Regions from separate parts of the Streptomyces sp. SS1-1 genome, predicted to be linked through region 1. Evidence: riboswitches for the same ligand, from Rfam matches in the RefSeq annotation. Region 1 holds a riboswitch; each other region holds the start of a gene.
What was found. A riboswitch is a leader RNA that binds a small molecule or an ion and turns the genes downstream of it on or off. The one in region 1 is predicted to bind cyclic di-AMP.
Positions count from the first base shown of each region.

Region 1 (5,128 bases):
CGGGTGGAACAGGTCCGCGATGGCCTCCTGGTGCGCCGGCACCGTCACCCAGGCGGTCAGCGCCCGCCGTACGTCGGACCAGGTGGTGCGGCCCGCGGCGAGCAGCGGGTTCAGCGACTCCTGGGCGAGCAGCGGGGCGTACGGCGAGTCGAGCGCCTGGGCGGCCCTGCCCGCGTCGAGGACGTGGTCGCCGAGCCGGACGCCCACCCGGCGCGCGGAGTCCGGGCCCGGGAGGGAGAAGACGCCGTACGGAAGGTTGTGCGCGCCGAAGGGGTCGCCCTCGGGGAGATCGAAGGGGGGCATGGGGTACTGCCTCACTCTCATACGCTCCGTAAGCCATGTGGTCGGGCCCACGTTACGGGTGAGGTGGTGGTCTTGGGCAGGGTGAATCCTCCGGGCAGGCGATCGGCTTCCCCCAGGTCGCCGCGGTGGGCCGTCCCCCTGCCGCCCGTTCACCGCGTCCCCGTCACCGGTCGGACGGTGCCAACTCGGCGTCCGTACAGCCTCCGAGGATCCCCCAAGGGCGAAACCGCCATAAACGGGCGCGAGTTGTGCGGGCTCGGACACAAGTGGGACCGGAACGGGTGTCAACTCATGTGAACAGAGCAGCCGTCCGGTTCAGGTCGAGTCGAGGGGGCTTCCTGTCCGTATTCTCTGATCATGGCCGCACCGATCGCATATTCACTCATCGCCACTGACCTGGACGGGACCCTCCTCCGAGGTGACGACACGCTCTCCGACCGGTCCCTCGCGGCACTCGCGCAGGCGGCGGTGGCCGGTGCCCAGCACCTCGTGGTGACGGGACGGCCGGCACCCCGGGTGCGGCCCCTCCTGGACGTCATGGGCAGCCGGGGGCTGGCGGTGTGCGGGCAGGGCGCGCAGTTGTACGACGCCGGGCGGGACCGGCTGCTGTGGTCCATCACCCTGGAGCGGGACCTGGCGGAGACCGCCCTCGGCAAGATCGAGGCCGAGGTGGGGCAGGTGTACGCGGCGGTCGACCAGGACGGGGTCGACGGGCTCACGCTCATCGAACCGGGCTATCTGATGCCCCACCCGACCCTGCCGGCCGTGCGGGTGCGGCACCGCGACGACCTGTGGTGCGAGCCGATCAGCAAGGTGCTGCTGCGCCATCCGACGCTGTCGGACGACGAGTTGGCGGCGACGGCCCGCGCGGTGGTGGGTTCGCTGGCGACGGTCACCATGTCGGGGCCGGGGACCGTCGAACTCCAGCCATGCGGCATCACGAAGGCGACGGGCCTCGCGCTCGCCGCCGAGCATCTCGGCCTGGGCCCGCACGAGACCATCGCGTTCGGGGACATGCCCAACGACATCCCCATGTTCGACTGGGCCGCGCACGGGGTGGCGATGGCCAACGCGCACCCCGAACTCAAGGCGGTCGCGGACGAGGTCACCTTGTCCAACGAGGACGACGGCATCGCCGTCGTCCTCGAGAGACTGTTCGCCCGCAGCCTGGCCGAGTTCCCCTAGTAGGGGACTCGGAAGGCCCAGAGGGCCGAGGGTGCTCGGAGGGCTCAGTAGGGGCCGTTCACGTTGTCGATCGAGCCGTAGCGCGCGGCCGCGTAGTTGCAGGCGGCCGTGATGTTCGCGACCGGGTCGAACGGGTCGTACGCGGTGCCCGGCACGTGGTACGTCGCGAAGGTCGGGTCGATGACCTGGAGGAGGCCCTTGGACGGGGTGCCCGCCACGGCGTTGGAGTCCCAGTTGTTGATGGCGGCCGGGTTGCCCGACGACTCGCGCATGACGTTGCGGTGGATGCCCTCGTAGGAACCGGGGATCCCCTTCTGCGCCATGATGTCGAGCGCCTCACGGATCCAGCCGTCGAGGTTGTCCGCGTACGTCTTCACGGAGGCCTGGGTGGCCTGGGCGACGGCGGACTTCTTGACGGGGGCGGACGCCGTGTTCGCCTTGGCCTTCGCCGGCGCGGCCTTCTTCGTGGCCCGGACCTTCAGGTCGACACCCGGGTGGATCAGCCGGGGGTTGTCGCCGATGGCCGCGCGGTTGTCCTTGTAGAGCTGACGCCAGCCGCCCTGGGCGTCGTACCGGTCGGCGATCCCGTACAGGGTGTCGCCCTTCTTGGTGGTGTAGCTGACGGAGCCGACCTTGGCCACGGTGGGGGCCTTGGCGGGCTCGGCGGCGCTCGCGGTGGTCGCGCTCAGCAGGGGGAGCGCGAGAGCGGCGGTACCGGTTCCGGCGGCGATGACGCGGCGGGTGAACGGGCTGGTGCGGGTGCGACGGTGCTTGCCTCGGGACATGGCGCTGTTCGTTCCTCTCCGGCGCCTGCGAGGTGAGCTGTCGGGTTCGGGCGGGAGATGCCCGGTCACACCGCCGTAGGACGACGCGACTTCACCCCTAGCCGTTCCGGTGCGCCATCGAGGCGTGCGGTACGGCGACTTACCTGGGTCCCCCGCTCCTGCCGTGCGGTGCGTTGCGTAGGTGGATGACTCGGGCGGCGGCAGGATTCGGCGTCCGCCCGACAGAGCGGGAACGTATGCGAGAGCACATGTCCGGAACAAGGGCCGCAATCACCTGACGTGCTAGTTGACCATGGTCTGAGGCGTATGGGGCGCTTGATCCTTTGCGGTTGCCAATTCTCAACTCGCTTTTCTGGCAAGGGGACGTGAGGCTCCGGCGGGGGGATGGGTCGACGGGTGGCCGCGTGACCCAACTCACGGCGATCACAACAACGGCAAATCGGGCAATGAATCCAACTCCCCTGTTATTGCCTGGCCGTGGAGAGCCTGCCGTCGCGGCACCTATCTGCCCCCTTCCTTCCGGAGAGTCCGTTTTGCCGGGCAGGAACCCCGCCCTTCGTGTCGTTCGTTGAGGGGGCGTGGAGGCGTCCGGAGGGCGGGTCGGGGTAGGCGGAGGCGGGGGTGCCGTGCGGACCCCCGGGCCGGCCCCGAGGGGTCGAACCGGAATTCGATTCGAGAGGGGATGGCGAGGGGTCGGCTACCCACGGTGACGTGACGATAAATCGATGAATGTCCATCCTTATCGGGTGATCAAAAAACATACCGACCGTGGGCCGAAGTCGGCCGTGGTGGACGGGTGGGCGGCATCGGTGATCGAAACGTGACCGGATACGCTGACTTGAGTGATGGCAGCGACCTATCGACAAACCGTGTAACCAGCCGAAAGACACCAGCAGACAGGAGACCCCTCGTGACCGTCGTCGGGCCGTTCGGGCTGAGCGTGCGGGACCAGGCTCTGGAAGCCGATGTCCAGGCCGGATTGGCGGCTGTCGAGGAGGGACTGCTCGAAGCCACCAAGAGTGAGGTCCCCTTCATCACCGGGGCCGCCCAGCACCTGGTGCGGGCGGGCGGGAAGCGCTTCCGGCCGCTGCTGGTGATGCTCGCCGCGCGCTTCGGTGACCCGTACGCCCCGGGGATCGTGCCGTCGGCCGTGGTGGTGGAGCTGACCCACCTGGCGACGCTGTACCACGACGACGTGATGGACGAGGCCGAGGTCCGGCGCGGGGTCGACAGCGCGAACACCCGCTGGGGGAACTCCGTCGCGGTCCTCACCGGCGACTTCCTCTTCGCGCGCGCCTCGCACATCCTGGCCGACCTCGGGCCCGAGGCGGTCCGGGTGCAGGCCGAGGCGTTCGAGCGGCTGGTCACGGGCCAGATCCTGGAGACGGCCGGACCGCAGGACGGCCGGGACCCCGTGGAGCACTACCTCGACGTGCTGAGCGGGAAGACCGGGTCGCTGGTGGCGGTGTCCTGCCGCTTCGGGGCGATGATGTCGGGCGCCGACGAGACCGTGGTCGACGTGCTCACCCAGTACGGGGAGCGGCTCGGCGTGGCCTTCCAGCTGGCGGACGACGTCCTGGACATCGCGAGCGACTCCCACGAGTCCGGGAAGACGCCCGGCACGGATCTGCGCGAGGGCATCCCGACCCTGCCGGTGCTGCGGCTGCGGGAGCGCGCGGAGCGGCTGGGGCTGCCCGAGGACATCGCCCTGTGCGAGCTGCTGGCCTCCGACCTGAGCGACGACGCCCGGCTCGCGGAGGCGCTGACCGCCCTGCGGGAGCACCCGGCGCTGGAGCAGGCCCGGCGGGACACGGTCCGCTACGCCGAGGACGCGCGCGCCGCGCTGGCGCCCCTGCCGGAGAACGACGCGAAGGCCGCCCTGATGGAGCTGTGCGACGCCGTGGTGCACCGCGCCGGCTGAGCCGCCCCCTCGGCCGGCCGCCCGGGCCACCGCTTCTCCGCTCCTCGCCCCGGCCACCGCTTCTCTGTTCCTCGCCCCGGCCACCGCTTCTCCGTTCCTCGCCCCGTCCCACCCCTCGCCCCGCCCCGCCCCAGCCCCTCGACCCCCTGACCCCTACGGGTCGGGGGACGTCCACCCCTCCGGCGTCATACCGCAGGTGTACGCGGAGTTGGCTCCGCAGGCTGACGAAACTTCCTGACCGATTTGGTCAGATGGACACCACACGGAAAACACCACTCCTCACCGATTCGGGTGAGAATGGCGGCTCAGGGGTGGACCTTGCCGGGTCGTGAGACTCGCGGGCGACAGACGAACGGACGGCCGCCGCCGACGACGGAGGTAGGGCACACATGGCACCGTACGAAGTCGACGACAATACGACCGCGGGGGAGGGCGACGACCCGCGCGCGGGCCGGCGCAAGGCCGCTCGGTACGTCGTCCCGGTCACGGTGGTGGGGATCGCGGCGGCGACGATCGGGCTGGTCCCGGCGCTCGCCGACGCCGGGGACCCGGATCTGCCGGACCTCACCGCGCAGCAACTGATCGAGAAGATCGCCCAGTCGGACGTCCAGCAGCTGTCCGGCACGTTCAAGATCACGACGGATCTGGGGCTGCCCGACCTCGGCGGGCTGGAGTCGGGTCTCGCCTTGGGCCTCACCGGAGCGGGCGCGGGCGGCGGCTCGTCCGCCGATCCCTCGGCGAAGCTGACCGAGCTGGCCTCCGGCACGCACACCCTGCGGATCGCCGCCGACGGCGACGACCGGCAGAAGCTGTCCCTGGCGGACAAGTCCTCCGAGTACAGCCTCATCCACAACGGCAAGGACGTCTGGGGCTACGACAGCCGGTCCGGCGAGGTCTTCCACGCCACCGCCGACGAGGCCGGGCGGGAGAAGGA
Region 1 is NZ_WBXN01000004.1:4,186,111-4,191,238, forward strand. It holds gene fahA (fumarylacetoacetase) at 1-303, opposite strand, end outside; gene F8R89_RS20625 (HAD family hydrolase) at 661-1,488, shown strand; gene F8R89_RS20630 (transglycosylase SLT domain-containing protein) at 1,533-2,273, opposite strand; cyclic di-AMP (ydaO/yuaA leader) riboswitch at 2,281-2,454, opposite strand; gene F8R89_RS20635 (polyprenyl synthetase family protein) at 3,184-4,194, shown strand; gene F8R89_RS20640 (LolA family protein) at 4,584-5,128, shown strand, end outside.

Region 2 (5,128 bases), 3.4 Mb from region 1:
CCTGGCGCTGCCCACCACCCTGATCGGCCCTGACGCGGACTTCTCCGCCGTGGCGGCTGGTCCCGCCCTGCTGCAGCGGTACGTCCCCAAGCAGGCGGACATCCGGCTGACCTGCGTCGGCAGCAGACTGTTCGCCGCGCGCAAGACCGCCGAGCCCGACCAGATCGACGGACGGTACGGCGACACCGGGCACTTGTGGGAGCCGGTCCCGGTGCCGGACCGTATCGGCAAGTCGGTGCACGAGTACGTCACGCTGGCCGGACTGGCGTACGCCGCCTTCGACTTCGCGGAGGACGAGGACGGCATCTGGTGGTTCCTGGAGTGCAACCAGGGAGGCCAGTTCGGCTTCGTCGAGCTGGAGACCGGGCAGCCGATCGCGGCCGCGGTCGCCGACTGGCTGGCCCTGCGGCGCCGGTCCGAGCGGCGCGGCCCGGAAGGCCGCCACTGACCTCCTCCACGACCGCCGCAGGCGTCCCCCGACGGATCCGCCCCGCTCCGCCCCACCCGGTGGAGGCGGGGCGGTCGTCGTACGGCGCCGGAGTGACGCCGACTCAGGCGGGCCGGATCGCGCTGTGGATCGCGGCCTCTCCGGCGTACTGGACGGACTCCTCGCGGACGACGGTGCCGGGGCCCGGGGCATGGATCATCATGCCGTTCCCGGAGTAGATGCCGACGTGGCCCGCGTGGTACAGCACCAGGTCTCCGGGCTCCAGGTGGGTCAGGGCGACGCCCTGCCCCGCGGTGGCCTGCTCCTGGGCGGTACGGGGGAGGGCGATACCGGCGGCCTTCCAGGCGGCCTGGGTGAGTCCGGGGCCGTCGAAGGTGGTCGGACCGGTCGTACCCCAGACACAGGGCTTGCCGATCTGCGCCCGGGCGAACTCCAGCGCCCTCAGCGCCCGACTGTCCTGCGGCGCGGTGACGGGGGCGGCAGGGGCCGGGGCGGCGGCGGGGTAGCTGCCGGTCTGCGGGGCCGCCGGGAAGCTGCCGGTCCCCGTCGGGCTCGCCGCCGGGAAGCTCCCGGTCTGGGTGACGGCCGGGAAGCCGCCGGTCTGGTCGACCATGGGGATGCCGCCGGTCTGATCGACGGCCGGGAAGCTGCCGGTCTGAGCGGCCGTAGGGTAACTGGCCGCCTGCGCAACGGCCGGGACGCTTCCCGTCTGGTCGACGGCGGGATAGGCCCCGGTCTGGGCCGCCGCCGCGGGGTAGCCCCCGGTCTGCGAGGCCGCTGCGGGGTAGCCCCCCGTCTGCGGTGCCGAAGGCAAGCCCCCGGCCTGCGGGGCCGCCGCCGGGAAGCTCCCGGTCTGGGTGACGGTCGGGAAGCCACCGGTCTGGTCGACCATCGGGAAGCTGCCGGTCTGGCTGACGCCGGGGAAGCTGCCGGTCTGAGCGACGGCAGGGAAGCTGCCGGTCTGTGCCACGGCGGGGTAACTCCCCGTCTGTTCCACCGTGGGAAAGCTCCCCGTCTGCCCGACCACCGGAAAGCCCCCCGTCTGGCCGCCCCCGGCGAACCTGGCGCCCGCCCCCGCGAACCCGGCGTCCGCCCCGGCGAACCCGGCCTCCGCGCCAGCGAACCCCTGAGGGGCACTCAACTCCGCACCCAGCCCCAGCGCGGCGTCCGCCGGAGCCGTCGTCCCCGGAGGGACCGTCGTCATGTCGGCGGGGCTCTGCGCCTCCAGGGCGTCCCACCGGCTCTGCGCCGCGGGCGGGAACGGCGCCGGGGTGGCCGAGGGGGCCTCCAGCGCCGGGGTGGTGCGGCCGGCGCGTGCGGTCAGCAGCTCACGCGCCTGCGCCAGTTTGCGCTGGCTGCGCTCCTTGCTCGCGCGCAGCGTGGACCGCTGGTCCACCTCCGGCCGCGCGGTGGCCTGCGTCGGCGTCGGCGTCGGCGCCGGCAGGGCGAGGGCGCCGCCGGACCCGAGGGCAGGCGTACCCGACGCGGGCAGCGCCGCCACAGGACCCGCGGTCAGCTCACCCAGGGCCGCGGGACGGGCCGTACCGGCCGGCAACTCGGCGACCGGCGCGCCCGATCCGGCGGTCAGCTCCAGGGGGGCGGCGCGCCCGGATATCTCCCGCGCGCCGTCGCCGCCCGACGGGCGTGCGGACCGCGCCGGGGCGGACCGCTCCGGCGCCCGGTCCTTCGGCAGTACGGCCGGAACCGTCGGGCCCAGCTTGGAGCGGGCGACGTCGAACCACTGCCGGGCGACCTCGTCGAGCGCGGCCGAGCCCCGGCCGCCGTCACCGTCGCGCCCCGAGGCCGCCGGGGCGCCCACGCGGTTGCGCGGTCCCGTCGACGAGGCGCGGGTGGCGTTGAAGGTCCCGGTGTCGGTCTCGGCCCGGTCGTAGAGCGAGCTGACCCGCCGGCTGACCTCCTCGCGGCTCGGTCCCTCGTCCGCCTGGGCGGCACCTGCCGACTGGCCGAGCAGGGCCACCGAGGTGAGGGCTGCTGCCGAGGCGAGCGCGGAGTTGCGCATACCGGTGCGTTCCGGCGCCATGGGCGACGTGCTCCTTCCGTACTCCGCCTACCGAGTTAGCTGACGGGTTCGGGCGTTCGCGTCGGAAGGTGTGCCCTACGACCCGGCCCGTCACGGCCTCGGGTCGATTCACCCCATGGTTCGGTTGGGTCCCCGGCTCCGCGGCCCCGCAGGGCACGCCGACTCGGCGGAGGGCGCTCGTCCCGGCGGGGTTCGCCGGAGTTCAACGCGCGTCCTGAGCCAGTAACTTAGCCAACTTGTGTGCCTGCAGTGAAGATTGACGTGTGAAATGTCCGATACGTTTTTGTGACCTTCGACGCTGGGAATGGCGGCGGGGCCGCGCTGCGGCGCCACGCGCTCGCGTGAACACGGACGGTAGCCGTCCGGGTGCCCCGCAAAGCTCTTGCTCCGCTCGCCGAAACACGTCACACTGGTACCGAACGAATGGTCGGTTGGGAAGCGGGAGCGATGACGACCTCACACTCCACCGAGGCGCCCCCACAAGGGCCGCTTGAGGAGCACTTCGACGCGACGATCGCGCGCGACCAGCGCATCGAGCCGCGGGACTGGATGCCGGACGGCTACCGCAGCACGCTGATCCGGCAGATCGCGCAGCACGCCCACTCCGAGATCATCGGCATGCAGCCGGAGGGGGAGTGGATCACCAAGGCGCCCTCGCTGCGCCGCAAGGCGATCCTCTTCGCGAAGGTGCAGGACGAGGCCGGTCACGGCCTGTACCTGTACTCGGCCGCCGAGACCCTGGGCGCCGACCGCGCCGACCTGACCGACCGGCTCATCGAGGGCCGCCAGAAGTACTCCTCGATCTTCAACTACCCCACGACGACCTTCGCCGACGTCGGCGTGATCGGCTGGTTCGTGGACGGCGCCGCGATCTGCAACCAGGTGCCGCTGTGCCGCAGCTCCTACGGGCCGTACGCGCGCGCGATGGTGCGGATCTGCAAGGAGGAGTCGTTCCACCAGCGGCAGGGCTACGAGCTGCTGATGACGATGATGCGCGGCACCGAGGCCCAGCGGGAGATGGTCCAGGACGCCGTGAACCGCTGGTGGTGGCCCTCCCTGATGATGTTCGGCCCGCCCGACGACTCCTCGCCCAACTCCGCCCGCTCGATGGCCTGGAAGATCAAACGGCACAGCAACGACGAGCTGCGCCAGCGCTTCGTCGACATGACGGTCCCGCAGGCCGAGAAGCTCGGCGTCACCCTGCCCGACCCCGAGCTGCGCTGGAACGCCGAGCGCGGCCACCACGACTTCGGCACGCCCGACTGGGACGAGCTGATGCGGGTCATCAAGGGCGACGGCCCGTGCAACGCACAGCGGATGGAACGACGCAGGAGCGCCCACGAAGAGGGCGCCTGGGTGCGGGAGGCGGCCACCGCCCACGCGGCCAAGCAGGCCGCCCGCGCGGAGAAGGGAGCGGTGGCATGAGCACCGGAAAGCAGGACTGGCCGCTGTACGAGGTGTTCGTCCGGGGCAAGCGCGGGCTGAACCACGTCCACGTCGGCTCGCTGCACGCCGCCGACGACCGGATGGCGCTGACCCACGCCCGGGACCTCTACACCCGGCGCAACGAAGGCGTCAGCATCTGGGTCGTGCGCTCCGAGCACATCGCCGCCTCCACCCGCGACGAGAAGGACCCGTTCTTCGAGCCCAGCGCCGACAAGGTCTACCGCCACCCGACCTTCTACGACATCCCCGACGACGTCCCCCACATCTGAAGGAGAGGGCATGAGTGACGACCACGTCTACCTGACCCTCGCCGAGGGACACGAGGACGACACCCGCTGGGCCTACGGCACCGGCTTCGAGGACCCGCTGCACGGCGTGGACACGACCGTCCCGGACGACGTCGACGCCGCCGGGCTGGCCGCCCTGTGCGTCGCGCTCGGCGACGACGCGCTGGTCTCGGCGCAGCGCCTGGGGGAGTGGGTCACCCGCGCCCCCGAGCTGGAGGAGGAGGTCGCGCTCGCCAACATCGGCCTCGACCTGCTCGGCCAGGCCCGGCTGCTGTACTCCCGCGCCGGCCAGACCGACGGCACCGGACGCGACGAGGACGCGTACGCCTACTTCCGCGACGCCGCCGACTTCCGCAACGTCCGCCTCGCCGAACTGCCCAACGGCGACTTCGCGTTCAGCATCGTGCGGCTGCTGGTGCTGTCCAGCTGGCGGCTCGCCCACTTCGAGCGGCTGGCGTCCCACCCGGACCCGGTGCTCTCGGCGATCGCCGCGAAGGGCGCCAAGGAGCTGAGCTACCACCGGCAGTACGCCGCCGAGTGGGCCGTACGCCTGGGTGACGGCACCGACGAGTCCCACCGCCGGATGCGCCGCGCGCAGGAACAGGTGGCGCCCTACCTGGGCGAGCTGTTCACCGCGTTCGACGTACGGCAGGAGGTCGTCGCGGACCTCAAGCAGGTCACCGACGCGGCCGGACTGCCCATGCCCGTGTACCGCCCGCTGCCCGGCTGCGGACGCGAGGGCGAGCACACCGAGCACCTCGCCCCGCTCCTCGCCGAGCTGCAGGGCATCGCCCGCGCGCACCCGGAGGCGACATGGTGACGACCCAGCTCGACGCCCGGCGCGCCCGGCACATCGCCGCCCAGGTGCCGGACCCCGAGCTGCCCATGCTCACCCTCGCCGACCTG
Region 2 is NZ_WBXN01000004.1:813,794-818,921, reverse strand. It holds gene tgmB (ATP-grasp ribosomal peptide maturase) at 1-448, shown strand, start outside; gene F8R89_RS36590 (C40 family peptidase) at 552-2,489, opposite strand; cyclic di-AMP (ydaO/yuaA leader) riboswitch at 2,498-2,668, opposite strand; gene paaA (1,2-phenylacetyl-CoA epoxidase subunit PaaA) at 2,937-3,914, shown strand; gene paaB (1,2-phenylacetyl-CoA epoxidase subunit PaaB) at 3,911-4,204, shown strand; gene paaC (1,2-phenylacetyl-CoA epoxidase subunit PaaC) at 4,215-5,042, shown strand; gene paaD (1,2-phenylacetyl-CoA epoxidase subunit PaaD) at 5,036-5,128, shown strand, end outside.
Region 2: it holds a riboswitch for cyclic di-AMP, as region 1 does, so the genes downstream of both, F8R89_RS36590 (C40 family peptidase) here and F8R89_RS20630 (transglycosylase SLT domain-containing protein) in region 1, are expected to answer to the same signal.

Region 3 (5,128 bases), 170 kb from region 1:
GCCCGGGCGGCGGTGGGGAGCCGGTCACCTGGGGGAGGACGCTAAGCCGCTGTGTGTCGAGTCGGTAACGCGTTGTGCGGAAGTGCCGGGAGAGGACCGGGCGTGACCGTAAGTGAGCGGAACGTCGGGGAAGCGGCGTCTTGTTCACGCTCTGTGGTGACCGATGTGCGGGTTCGGGGAGCGAGGGGAGGGACGGGGTGCTATGCGACGCATATATGCACCGGCGCCCGGGCCGGGCCGGTCGCACACCCGGTGACGGCGCCGGGCGGGCCGGTCGTTAGGCTCCGGCCCCATGGACGTACTCATCCACCTCTTCGTGGGCCTGCACATCGTCGGGATCGCCGCGCTGCTCGGCGGATTCCTCACCCAGATGAAGGCGATGGGCCAGGGCACCGCCCGGTTCGTGCCGGGGATGCTGCACGGCGCGCTGACCATGCTGGTCACCGGGGTGATCCTGGTCGGCCTGAACCAGGCGGACGACCAGTCGGTGAACAACGTCAAGATCGGCGTGAAGCTGGCGCTGCTCGTCGTGATCCTCGGACTCGTCTATGTGAAGCGGGACGAGGAGAAGGTGGACGCGAAGCTGTTCGGCCTGGTGGGTCTGCTGACCCTGGCCAACATCTTCATCGCCGTGCTCTGGACGTGACAACGGCCCGGCCGCCGGCCGCGAGGTGCCGGCGCACGGCGCCGATGGCGACCGCCGGCCACACCGCCACCGCGATCCACAGCAGGACCTCGCCGGGGACCTCCAGCCACGGGACGTCCAGGGTGGCGGAGACCGACAGCATCGCCGCCGCCGACATGCCCATCGGGAAGACGGTCGACCAGCGGCGCACGTCGTAGCGCGTCCTCGGCCGGGCGATCTCGGCGACCAGCAGGACGACGTACCAGGCCATGTCCAGGGCGACGAGCGCGTAGGTCACCGTGCGCAGCGCCTGGGAGTCGTCGTCGTTCCACAGGAACGGGACGGGCCCGTCGGCCGCGAGGAGCCGGGCGCCGGCCAGCGCCGAGATCGCGAGCGCGCCGCCCGCCACCCAGTGGTCGCCCGCGCCCCGGACGACCTCCCGCCGGTCGAAGCGGGTCAGGGCCACGGCGTACAGGAGCAGACCGAGCCAGAACAGCACCAGGGCCGCGTGCGCGAGCCAGGCCGCCCCCGCCGTGGCGGCCAGCGTGGCCGCGAGCACGGCGAGCCCCTGCGTGGCGACGCAGCCGAGGAAGACGGGCCCCGGCATCCCGTGCCGCCAGTGCCGCAGGACGACGTACAGCAGGCCCGGCCAGAGCGCGAAGGCGAGGGCCAGCAGGGCCTCGGCGAGGGTCTGCCGGCCTCCCACGGCGAAGCGGGTGCCCAGGATCGCGGTCGCGGCGACGGCGCAGAGCGAGGCCGGGCCGGCCGCCGCCCTCACCCACGCGGAGCGGTGCCACAGGAGCCGGGCGACGAAGTCGCAGGCGAGCGCGAGCCAGGCGACGCACGCCAGGGCGAGGGCGATCCGGGACAGGATCGCGTGGCCCGACTGGTGCAGGGCCACCGAGAGGATGCCGGTGGCCATGACCGAGGCGCCGGCGGCGGGGGGACGTCGCGCCCACCAGGCGGGCAGGGGGGACGCGGACGCGGGTGTGGCGGCGGGCATGGGCCGATGCTAAGGAGCACGGCACCGGCGTGCGGGTGGGGGCGCGCGCGGGGGGTGGGTGAATCGGCGGCCCGTGCGGCCCGGGGAGCCGGACGCGCCGACGCCCCCCGGGGCCGTCCCTCAGACGCGGTCCAGCGGCCGGTGCGGTCCGTCCGGCAGCTCCACCTCGATCGTGTCGCCGGGGCGGACCACCCCGCCCTCCGCGACGACACCCATGATCCCGGCCCTGCGCACGAGGCGGCCGGCCTCGTCACGGCTCACGACCTGCTTGAGCAGCCCGTCCTGGAAGCGGTCGATCTGCAGGCACGGGTTCCGCAGCCCGGTGACCTCGACCACGGCCTCGGCGCCGATGCGCAGCAGCGTGCCCACCGGAAGACCGAGCAGGTCCAGGCCGCGCGTGGTGACGTTCTCGCCGAGCTCGCCGGGCGCCACCCGGAAGCCGGCCCCGGCGAGCTCGGCGAAGAGCTCCTCGTGGATGAGGTGCACCTGGCGCAGGTTCGGCTGCGTGGGGTCCTGGGCGACCCGCGAGCGGTGCTTCACCGTGACCCCCGCGTGGACGTCGCCGTCCACCCCCAGGCCGGTCAGCAGCGTGACGCTCTCCCGGTTCGGCTTCGTGAACGAGTACGCCTCGTTCCTGCTGACCGCCGTCACGACCCCCGTCATGGACACGTGTCCCTCTCCTCCGCCCGGCTCCCGCCCGCCCGTCACGCCGGACGGACCACGCTGTGGATCGCCGACTCGCCGTCATAGTAGATCGACTCCTCGCGGACGTACGCGCCGGGCTTCGGGGCGTGGATCATCATGCCGTTGCCGATGTAGAGGCCCACGTGCGTGACGTCGTCGTAGAAGAAGACCAGGTCACCGGGCTGGGCGCTGGACACGGGGACCGTCGTGCCCGCGTTGACCTGGTCGTAGGTGACGCGCGGGATGTCGACGCCGGCGGCCTTCCAGGCGGCCTGGGTGAGCCCGGAGCAGTCGTAGGAGTCGGGGCCGGTGGCGCCCCAGACGTACGGCTTGCCGATCTGGGTGCGGGCGAAGGACAACGCCTTCTCGGCCTTCGTGGCGTACGACCCGTCCGGGGCGGTGGCGCCCTGTTCCTGCCCGCCCTGCTCCTGCTGCTGCGCGGCCTCCTCGCGTTCGCGCTCGGCCTCCGCCTGCTGCTGCCGGGCCAGCTCCTCGGCCTTGCGGGCGGCCTCCGCCTGCTTGCGCTTCTCGATCGCGGCGAGGCGGGCTTTCTCCTGCGCGGTCAGCTCGGACAGCAGCCGGCGCGCGTCCGCGAGCTTCTTCTGGACGGTCGACTTGGCGGTCCGCAGGTCGTTCTGCGACTCGGTGAGCGTCTCGAGGCTCCGCGTGGCCTCCTGCCGCTTCTTCATCGTCGCGGACTGCTCGGTGAAGTACTCGTCGACCGACTGCTTCTGACGTCCCGTCATACGGTTCATCAGCTGGGACTGGTCGAAGTAGTCCTGGGGCGTGTCCGCGAGCAGGAACGTCGCGGTGTCCGGGGCGGCGGCACCGGTGCGGTACTGGGCGGCGGCGTTGCGCCCCAGCTCCTCGCGCGCGTCGTTGAGCTTCTGCGTGCGCCGGGCGACGTCGTCGAGGAGGGTGTCGACGCGCTTGCGCTGCTTGGTCGTCTTCTCCTTGGCCGCGTTGTACTTCTCGGTGGCCGACTCCGCCTGGCGGTAGAGGTCGTCGACCTTCTTCTCGACCTCTTCGAGGCTCGGCCGGTCGTCGGCGGACGGGCTCGCCTGGGCCGTCTGGGACAGCAGGGCCACGGAGGTGAGGGCCGCGGTGGCCAGCGCGGGGGTCCGTATGCCTGCCACGCGCGTGCTGGAGGGACGCGACTTGCGGTGCGACGCCAAGGGAGGCGACTCCTTCCATGCTCCGCCTGCCGAGTTAGCTGTCGGGTTCGGGCGGGTGGTTCGGAAGGGTTGCCCTACGGCCGCTCCCCGGAGGGGAGGTCGGGCCGATTCACCCCAAGTTCGGTGGGTCCCCGGCTCCGGACGCTCCGGACTCGGCGGAGGCCGTGCGGCCCGGCGTCGTTCGCCGGTGGGGGTCGTACGGCCTGCCCGGCACGGTAGCCAACCGGTGTGGCCGCTGTGAAGGTTGATGTGCGATATGCCCGATACATTTTCGTGACCTTCGGTCAGGGGAGGGGGTGGAGGGGGATCGGGCGGGTGGCTGGTGCCGTCCTGATGCGGTCAGTCCCGTATGCGCGGGATGTGGCGGCATCGCATGATCTCCCCGAGCGATGTGTGGCGTGATGGGATGACTTCGTACCGTGACCGGGCGGCCGGGACGCCGGACCGGACGGTGTGATGTTCTCGAGGTGGCGGCCGGTTGTCGGTGGGGCCGCCTAGACTCGGAGAGCGATGAGCAGCCTCTTTGACGACAGCTTCCTGGCGGACCTCCAGGCCCCACGGGCCCACGGGGAAGAGCCCCCGCCACCGCCCGAGGTCGATCACACTCCGGAGTCGCTTCCGGACGATCTGTTCGGCGGGAAGTTCGACGTGCCGCCGGACCGCGACGCGTACTACCGCGACGGCGCCCCGCGCCCCGCCCTCGACGCCGCCGCGCTGCTGGAAGGCCTCAACGAGAACCAGCGCGCGGCCGTCGTCCACTCCGGCACCCCGCTGCTCATCGTGGCCGGAGCCGGGTCCGGCAAGACGCGTGTGCTCACGCACCGCATCGCGTACCTGCTCGGCGAGCGGAACGTGCACCCCGGCCAGATCCTGGCGATCACCTTCACCAACAAGGCCGCCGGCGAGATGAAGGAGCGCGTCGAGCAGCTCGTCGGACCGCGCGCCAACGCGATGTGGGTGATGACCTTCCACAGCGCCTGCGTCCGCATCCTGCGCCGCGAGAGCAAGAAGCTCGGGTTCACCTCGTCGTTCTCGATCTACGACGCCGCCGACAGCAAGCGGCTGATGGCGCTCGTCTGCCGGGACCTCGACCTCGACCCGAAGCGGTTCCCGCCCAAGTCGTTCAGCGCCAAGATCAGCAACCTGAAGAACGAGCTGATCGACGAGGAGGACTTCGCCGCCCAGGCCACCGACGGCTTCGAGAAGACCCTCGCCCAGGCGTACGCGCTCTACCAGTCGCGGCTGCGGGAGGCCAACGCCCTCGACTTCGACGACCTGATCATGACGACGGTCAACCTGCTGCGCGCCTTCCCCGACGTCGCCGAGCACTACCGCCGCCGGTTCCGGCATGTGCTGGTGGACGAGTACCAGGACACCAACCACGCGCAGTACGCCCTGGTCCGCGAGCTGGTCGGCACCTCCGAGCACCCCGTCGACGTACCGCCCGAGGCCGAGGTCCCGCCCGCCGAGCTGTGCGTGGTGGGCGACGCCGACCAGTCGATCTACGCCTTCCGCGGCGCCACCATCCGCAACATCCTCCAGTTCGAGGAGGACTACCCGGACGCGACGACGATCCTGCTGGAGCAGAACTACCGCTCCACGCAGACCATCCTCAGCGCCGCCAACGCCGTCATCGAGCGC
Region 3 is NZ_WBXN01000004.1:4,355,778-4,360,905, forward strand. It holds gene F8R89_RS21510 (hypothetical protein) at 293-646, shown strand; gene F8R89_RS21515 (tellurite resistance/C4-dicarboxylate transporter family protein) at 624-1,628, opposite strand; gene F8R89_RS21520 (MOSC domain-containing protein) at 1,749-2,291, opposite strand; gene F8R89_RS21525 (C40 family peptidase) at 2,333-3,487, opposite strand; cyclic di-AMP (ydaO/yuaA leader) riboswitch at 3,496-3,655, opposite strand; gene pcrA (DNA helicase PcrA) at 3,998-5,128, shown strand, end outside.
Region 3: it holds a riboswitch for cyclic di-AMP, as region 1 does, so the genes downstream of both, F8R89_RS21525 (C40 family peptidase) here and F8R89_RS20630 (transglycosylase SLT domain-containing protein) in region 1, are expected to answer to the same signal.

Region 4 (5,128 bases), 1.3 Mb from region 1:
CAGGCCGGCGCGCCCCGGCCCTGGGCGTTCCCGGCCCCCGAGCGCGGCACCCTGGACAACGGCCTGACGGTCCTGCGCTGCCACCGCCCCGGCCAGCAGGTCGTCGCCGTCGAGGTCCTCCTCGACACGCCGCTCGACGCCGAGCCCGCGGGCCTGGACGGCATCGCCACGATCATGGCGCGCGCCCTGTCCGAGGGCACCGACAAGCACACCGCCGAGGAGTACGCGGCCGAGCTGGAGCGCTGCGGCGCCACCCTCGACGCGTACGCCGACCACCCCGGCGTCCGGGTCAGCCTGGAGGTGCCGGTCTCCCGGCTGCCGAAGGCGCTGGACCTGCTCGCCGACGCGCTCAGGGCGCCGCTGTTCGCCGACGCCGAGGTGGAGCGCCTGGTGCGCAACCGCCTCGACGAGATCCCGCACGAGCTGGCGAACCCGTCGCGCCGGGCGGCCAAGGAGCTGTCCCGGCAGCTGTTCCCGGCGTCCTCGCGCATGTCCCGCCCCCGCCAGGGCACCGAGGAGACCGTCGCCGGCATCGACTCCGCGGCCGTACGCGCGTTCTTCGAGCGGCATGTGCGCCCCGCCACCTCCACGGTCGTGGTCGTCGGCGACCTGACCGGCGTCGACCTGGACGCCCTGCTGGGCGACAGCCTGGGCGCCTGGACCGGTTCGCAGGCCGAGCCGCGGCCCGTCCCGCCGGTCACCGCGGACGACACCGGGCGGGTCGTCATCGTGGACCGCCCCGGAGCCGTGCAGACGCAGCTGCTGATCGGCCGGATCGGCCCCGACCGGCACGACCGCGTGTGGCCGGCGCAGGTCCTCGGCACGTACTGCCTCGGCGGCACGCTCACCTCCCGGCTGGACAAGGTCCTGCGCGAGGAGAAGGGCTATACCTACGGCGTGCGGGCGTTCGGGCAGGTCCTGCGCTCCGCGCCGGACGGCACCGGCGCCTCGATGCTCGCCATCACCGGCTCCGTCGACACGCCCAACACCGGCCCCGCCCTGGACGACCTGTGGACCGTCCTGCGCGGGATCGCCGCCGACGGACTCACCGACGCCGAGCGGGACTTCGCCGTGCAGAACCTGGTCGGGGTGGCGCCGCTGAAGTACGAGACGGCCGCCGCCGTGGCGAGCACGCTGGCCGACCAGGTGGAGCAGCACCTCCCCGACGACTTCCAGGCGACGCTGTACCAGCAGCTCGCCGCCACCGGCACCGTCGAGGCCACCGCCGCGGTCGTCAGCGCCTTCCCGGCGGACCGTCTCGTCACGGTCCTCGTCGGCGACGCGTCGGCGATCCGGGAGCCCGTCGAGGCCCTCGGCATCGGCGAAGTCACCGTCGTGACGGCCGACTAGAGCACCGGCCCGTCCCGCGCGCGGGGGAGCCCTGGTGACGGCAACGTCACCAGGGCTCCCTTATGCCCGAATTGGGGCGGAGGCGGCCTGTCTGCCCTGTGGGATGCGCTACAAAAGCCGCGTTCCGTTTGGGAATTGAACACTGTCCCGCTTAGCGTCTTCCGGGCTGTTCGTCAGGCAGTGCGCCGCGCCCGCGGCACCGGACAGTCATCGCCGAGTCCCCGTATGGCGCGAGCCAGGGGAGCCGGGGACCCACCGCAGTCCCTGGGGTGAATCGGACGCCCGCGCAGCCGCGAGGGGGTCCGTAGGAGACCTTCCTGCTCCGAACCCGTCAGCTAACCCGGTAGGCGAGAGGGAAGGAAAGGACCAGCCACCACATGGCGTTCAGCTGCGCCACGGGGAAGAACCGCCCCTCCGGGAAGCACCGCAAGCCCGGCCGGTTCGAGCGCACCACGGCCCGTGCGGCCGGTGTCGCCGCCCTCACCGCCACCGGCGTCGTGGGCACCCTCGCCGCCCCCGCGCTGGCCGCCGAGCCCGCCGCGGAGCAGACCGGTCTCATCCCGGTCGTCGCCGTCGAGGACTCCATCGCCACCCAGATCGACGCGCAGGCCGCCGCCCAGGAGCGGGCCGCCGCCGAGGCCGCGGCCCTCAAGCAGGCCGCCCAGGAGGCCGCGCGCCACAAGGCCGCCGAGAAGGCCAAGCAGGAGCGGGAGGCCAAGGAGCGCGCCGCGCGGGAGGCCGAGCGCAAGCGCCTGCTGTCCTACGTCGCCCCGATCGCCGGGTCGTACGTGTCGACCTCCTACCAGTCCGGCGGTGGCCTCTGGTCCTCCGGCAGCCACACCGGCATCGACTTCCACGCCGCCAGCGGCACCTCGGTGCACGCGGTCGGCGCCGGCACCGTCGTCGAGGCCGGCTGGGGCGGGGCCTACGGCAACAACGTCGTGATCAAGATGAACGACGGCACCTACACCCAGTACGGGCACCTGTCGTCGATCGGCGTCTCGGTGGGCCAGACGGTCACCCCCGGCCAGCAGATCGGCCTGTCCGGCGCCACCGGCAACGTCACGGGCCCGCATCTGCACTTCGAGGCGCGCACCACCGCCGAGTACGGCTCCGACATCGACCCGGTCGGCTATCTGCGCTCGCACGGCGTCGCGCTCTGACGCGCCCGTCCGCCTTAACGTGGCCCCGGCTCCCGAGCCGGGGCTTTCGGTCTTTCTGGACAAGGACTGTCCAAAAAATATCCATGGATTCCGGCCCGCCGTCGGAAATTCACGCTTCTTGCCATAGAGTCGCTGAACACACGTCATTCGTCGACGTTTCACGGGGATTAAGGCGGAGGTCGGCATGCGTATTCCGGCGCACTCGGTGTGCACCGCGATCCGGGACGACATCGTCGCCGGTGTCCTGGAGCGCGGCGGCCGGCTCACGGAGGAGGTCCTCGCCCGCCGCTACGGCGTCTCCCGTGTCCCCGTGCGCGAGGCGCTGCGCACCCTGGAGGCGGAGGGCTTCGTCGTGACCCGACGGCACGCGGGCGCGTGCGTGGCCGAGCCCACCGAGCAGGAGGCGGCCGACGTCCTGGAGATGCGCACCCTGCTGGAGCCGCTCGGCGCCGCACGGGCCGCCCAGCGGCGCACCGAGGCCCATCTGAAGGTGCTGCGGGGCCTGGTCAGGCTGGGTCAGGAGCGGGCCAGGCGGGGCAACAGCGAGGATCTGCGCTCGCTGGGCGGCTGGTTCCACGAGACGCTGGCCCAGGCCTCGGGCAGCACCGCGCTCACCTCGACGCTGACCCAGCTGCGGCACAAGATCGCCTGGATGTACGCCGTGGAGGCGTCCGCCGACCCCGTGGAGTCCTGGGCGGAGCACGGCGCGATCGTGGACGCGGTGGCGCGCGGCGACGGCGAACGCGCCCGCGCGCTCACCGCCCTGCACACCGAGCGCGGGCTGTCCGCGCACCGGCTGCGCTTCGGCTCCGGGGGCGAGCGCGCGGAGCGTGTGAGGAATTCGCAACATGCCGTAAACATGCCGAGCCTGCGGAATTAACACAGGCGCCGTATACAAAGAAGAGCAATTCCGGGGCGGCGCATTCATGCTGCCCTTTTTTGACTGTCCGGGGTAATTCAGGTGCCGTCGTGGCGCCGCCGCCGTGAAATTCCACGCGAGCCCGGCCCGGAAAGACGAAGCCGCGCCCGCCGGAAAGGCGGACGCGGCTTCCGTGCCGTGCGGGAGACCCGCTCGGGCCACTCAGACCGTCTCGGGCAGTTCCTCGAGGCCCTCGGCGACCAGCTTGGCCAGACGGTCGAGGGCGGCGTCCGCACCCTCGGCGTCGGAGGCGAGGACGATCTCCTCGCCGCCCTGGGCGCCCAGGCCCAGGACCGCCAGCATCGAGGCCGCGTTGACGGGGTTGCCGTCGGCCTTGGCGATGGTCACCGGGACGCCTGTGGCCGTGGCGGCCCGGACGAAGATGGAGGCGGGGCGGGCGTGGAGACCCTCGGCCCAGCCGACGTTGACGCGGCGCTCAGCCATGTGTTGCTGCCCTTCGGTGTTCAGGGTTGTCTAGACCAGTTTCACACATTGGGGGCGCCCGATGGAACGGCCCGCGCGCCCCTGCCTCGACGACCGCCGCACCCCGCCGGACGTCGGGAACAGCCTGCCTCGCGCCGGTGTCGTACGCGAGCCGTAACCTGGCCCCATGCAGAGCGCCTCGGACCGGCACGTGTACCCCGCCCACTGGGAAGCCGACGTGGTGCTGCGCGACGGCGGCACCGCGCGCATCCGGCCCATCACCGTCGACGACGCCGAGCGCCTGGTCAGCTTCTACGAACAGGTGTCCGACGAATCGAAGTACTACCGCTTCTTCGCGCCCTACCCGCGCCTGTCCGCCAAGGACGTCCGCCGCTTCACCCACCACGACTTCGTGGACCGGGTGGGACTCGCGGCCACGATCGGCGGCGACTTCATCGCCACCGTGCGGTACGACCGCATCGGCGCCGACGGGGCGCCCGCGTCCGCCCCCGCCGACGAGGCCGAGGTCGCCTTCCTCGTCCAGGACGCCCACCAGGGACGCGGCGTCGCCTCCGCCCTGCTCGAACACATCGCGGCGGTCGCCCGGGAGCGCGGCATACGCCGGTTCGCCGCCGAGGTGCTGCCCGCCAACACCAAGATGATCAAGGTGTTCACGGACGCCGGGTACACCCAGAAGCGCAGCTTCGAGGACGGCGTCGTCCGCCTGGAGTTCGACCTGGAGCCCACCGACCGCTCGCTCGCCGTGCAGTACGCGCGCGAGCAGCGCGCCGAGGCCCGGTCCGTGCAGCGCCTCCTCGTGCCCGGCTCCGTCGCCGTCGTCGGCGTCGGCCGCACCCCCGGCGGCGTCGGCCGAGGCGTCCTCGGCAACATCACGGACGCCGGGTTCACCGGCCGGGTGTACGCGGTGAACAAGGCGTTCCCGAAGGACCTGGAGGAGATCGACGGGGTGCCCGCGCACCGGTCCGTGCGCGAGATCGAGGAGCAGGTCGACCTCGCGGTCGTCGCCGTCCCCGCCGAGCAGGTGCCCGAGGTCGTCGCCGAGTGCGGCGCCCACGGCGTCCAGGGACTGGTCGTCCTCGCCGCCGGATACGCCGAGAGCGGCCCCGAGGGGCGCGAGCGGCAGCGCGCGCTCGTACGGCAGGCCCGCAGCTACGGCATGCGGATCATCGGCCCCAACGCCTTCGGCGTCATCAACACCTCCGACCGGGTCCGGCTGAACGCCTCCCTCGCCCCCGAGACGCCCCGCCCCGGC
Region 4 is NZ_WBXN01000004.1:5,477,021-5,482,148, forward strand. It holds gene F8R89_RS26505 (M16 family metallopeptidase) at 1-1,350, shown strand, start outside; cyclic di-AMP (ydaO/yuaA leader) riboswitch at 1,552-1,715, shown strand; gene F8R89_RS26510 (M23 family metallopeptidase) at 1,728-2,513, shown strand; gene F8R89_RS26515 (GntR family transcriptional regulator) at 2,698-3,393, shown strand; gene F8R89_RS26520 (HPr family phosphocarrier protein) at 3,595-3,876, opposite strand; gene F8R89_RS26530 (bifunctional GNAT family N-acetyltransferase/acetate--CoA ligase family protein) at 4,043-5,128, shown strand, end outside.
Region 4: it holds a riboswitch for cyclic di-AMP, as region 1 does, so the genes downstream of both, F8R89_RS26510 (M23 family metallopeptidase) here and F8R89_RS20630 (transglycosylase SLT domain-containing protein) in region 1, are expected to answer to the same signal.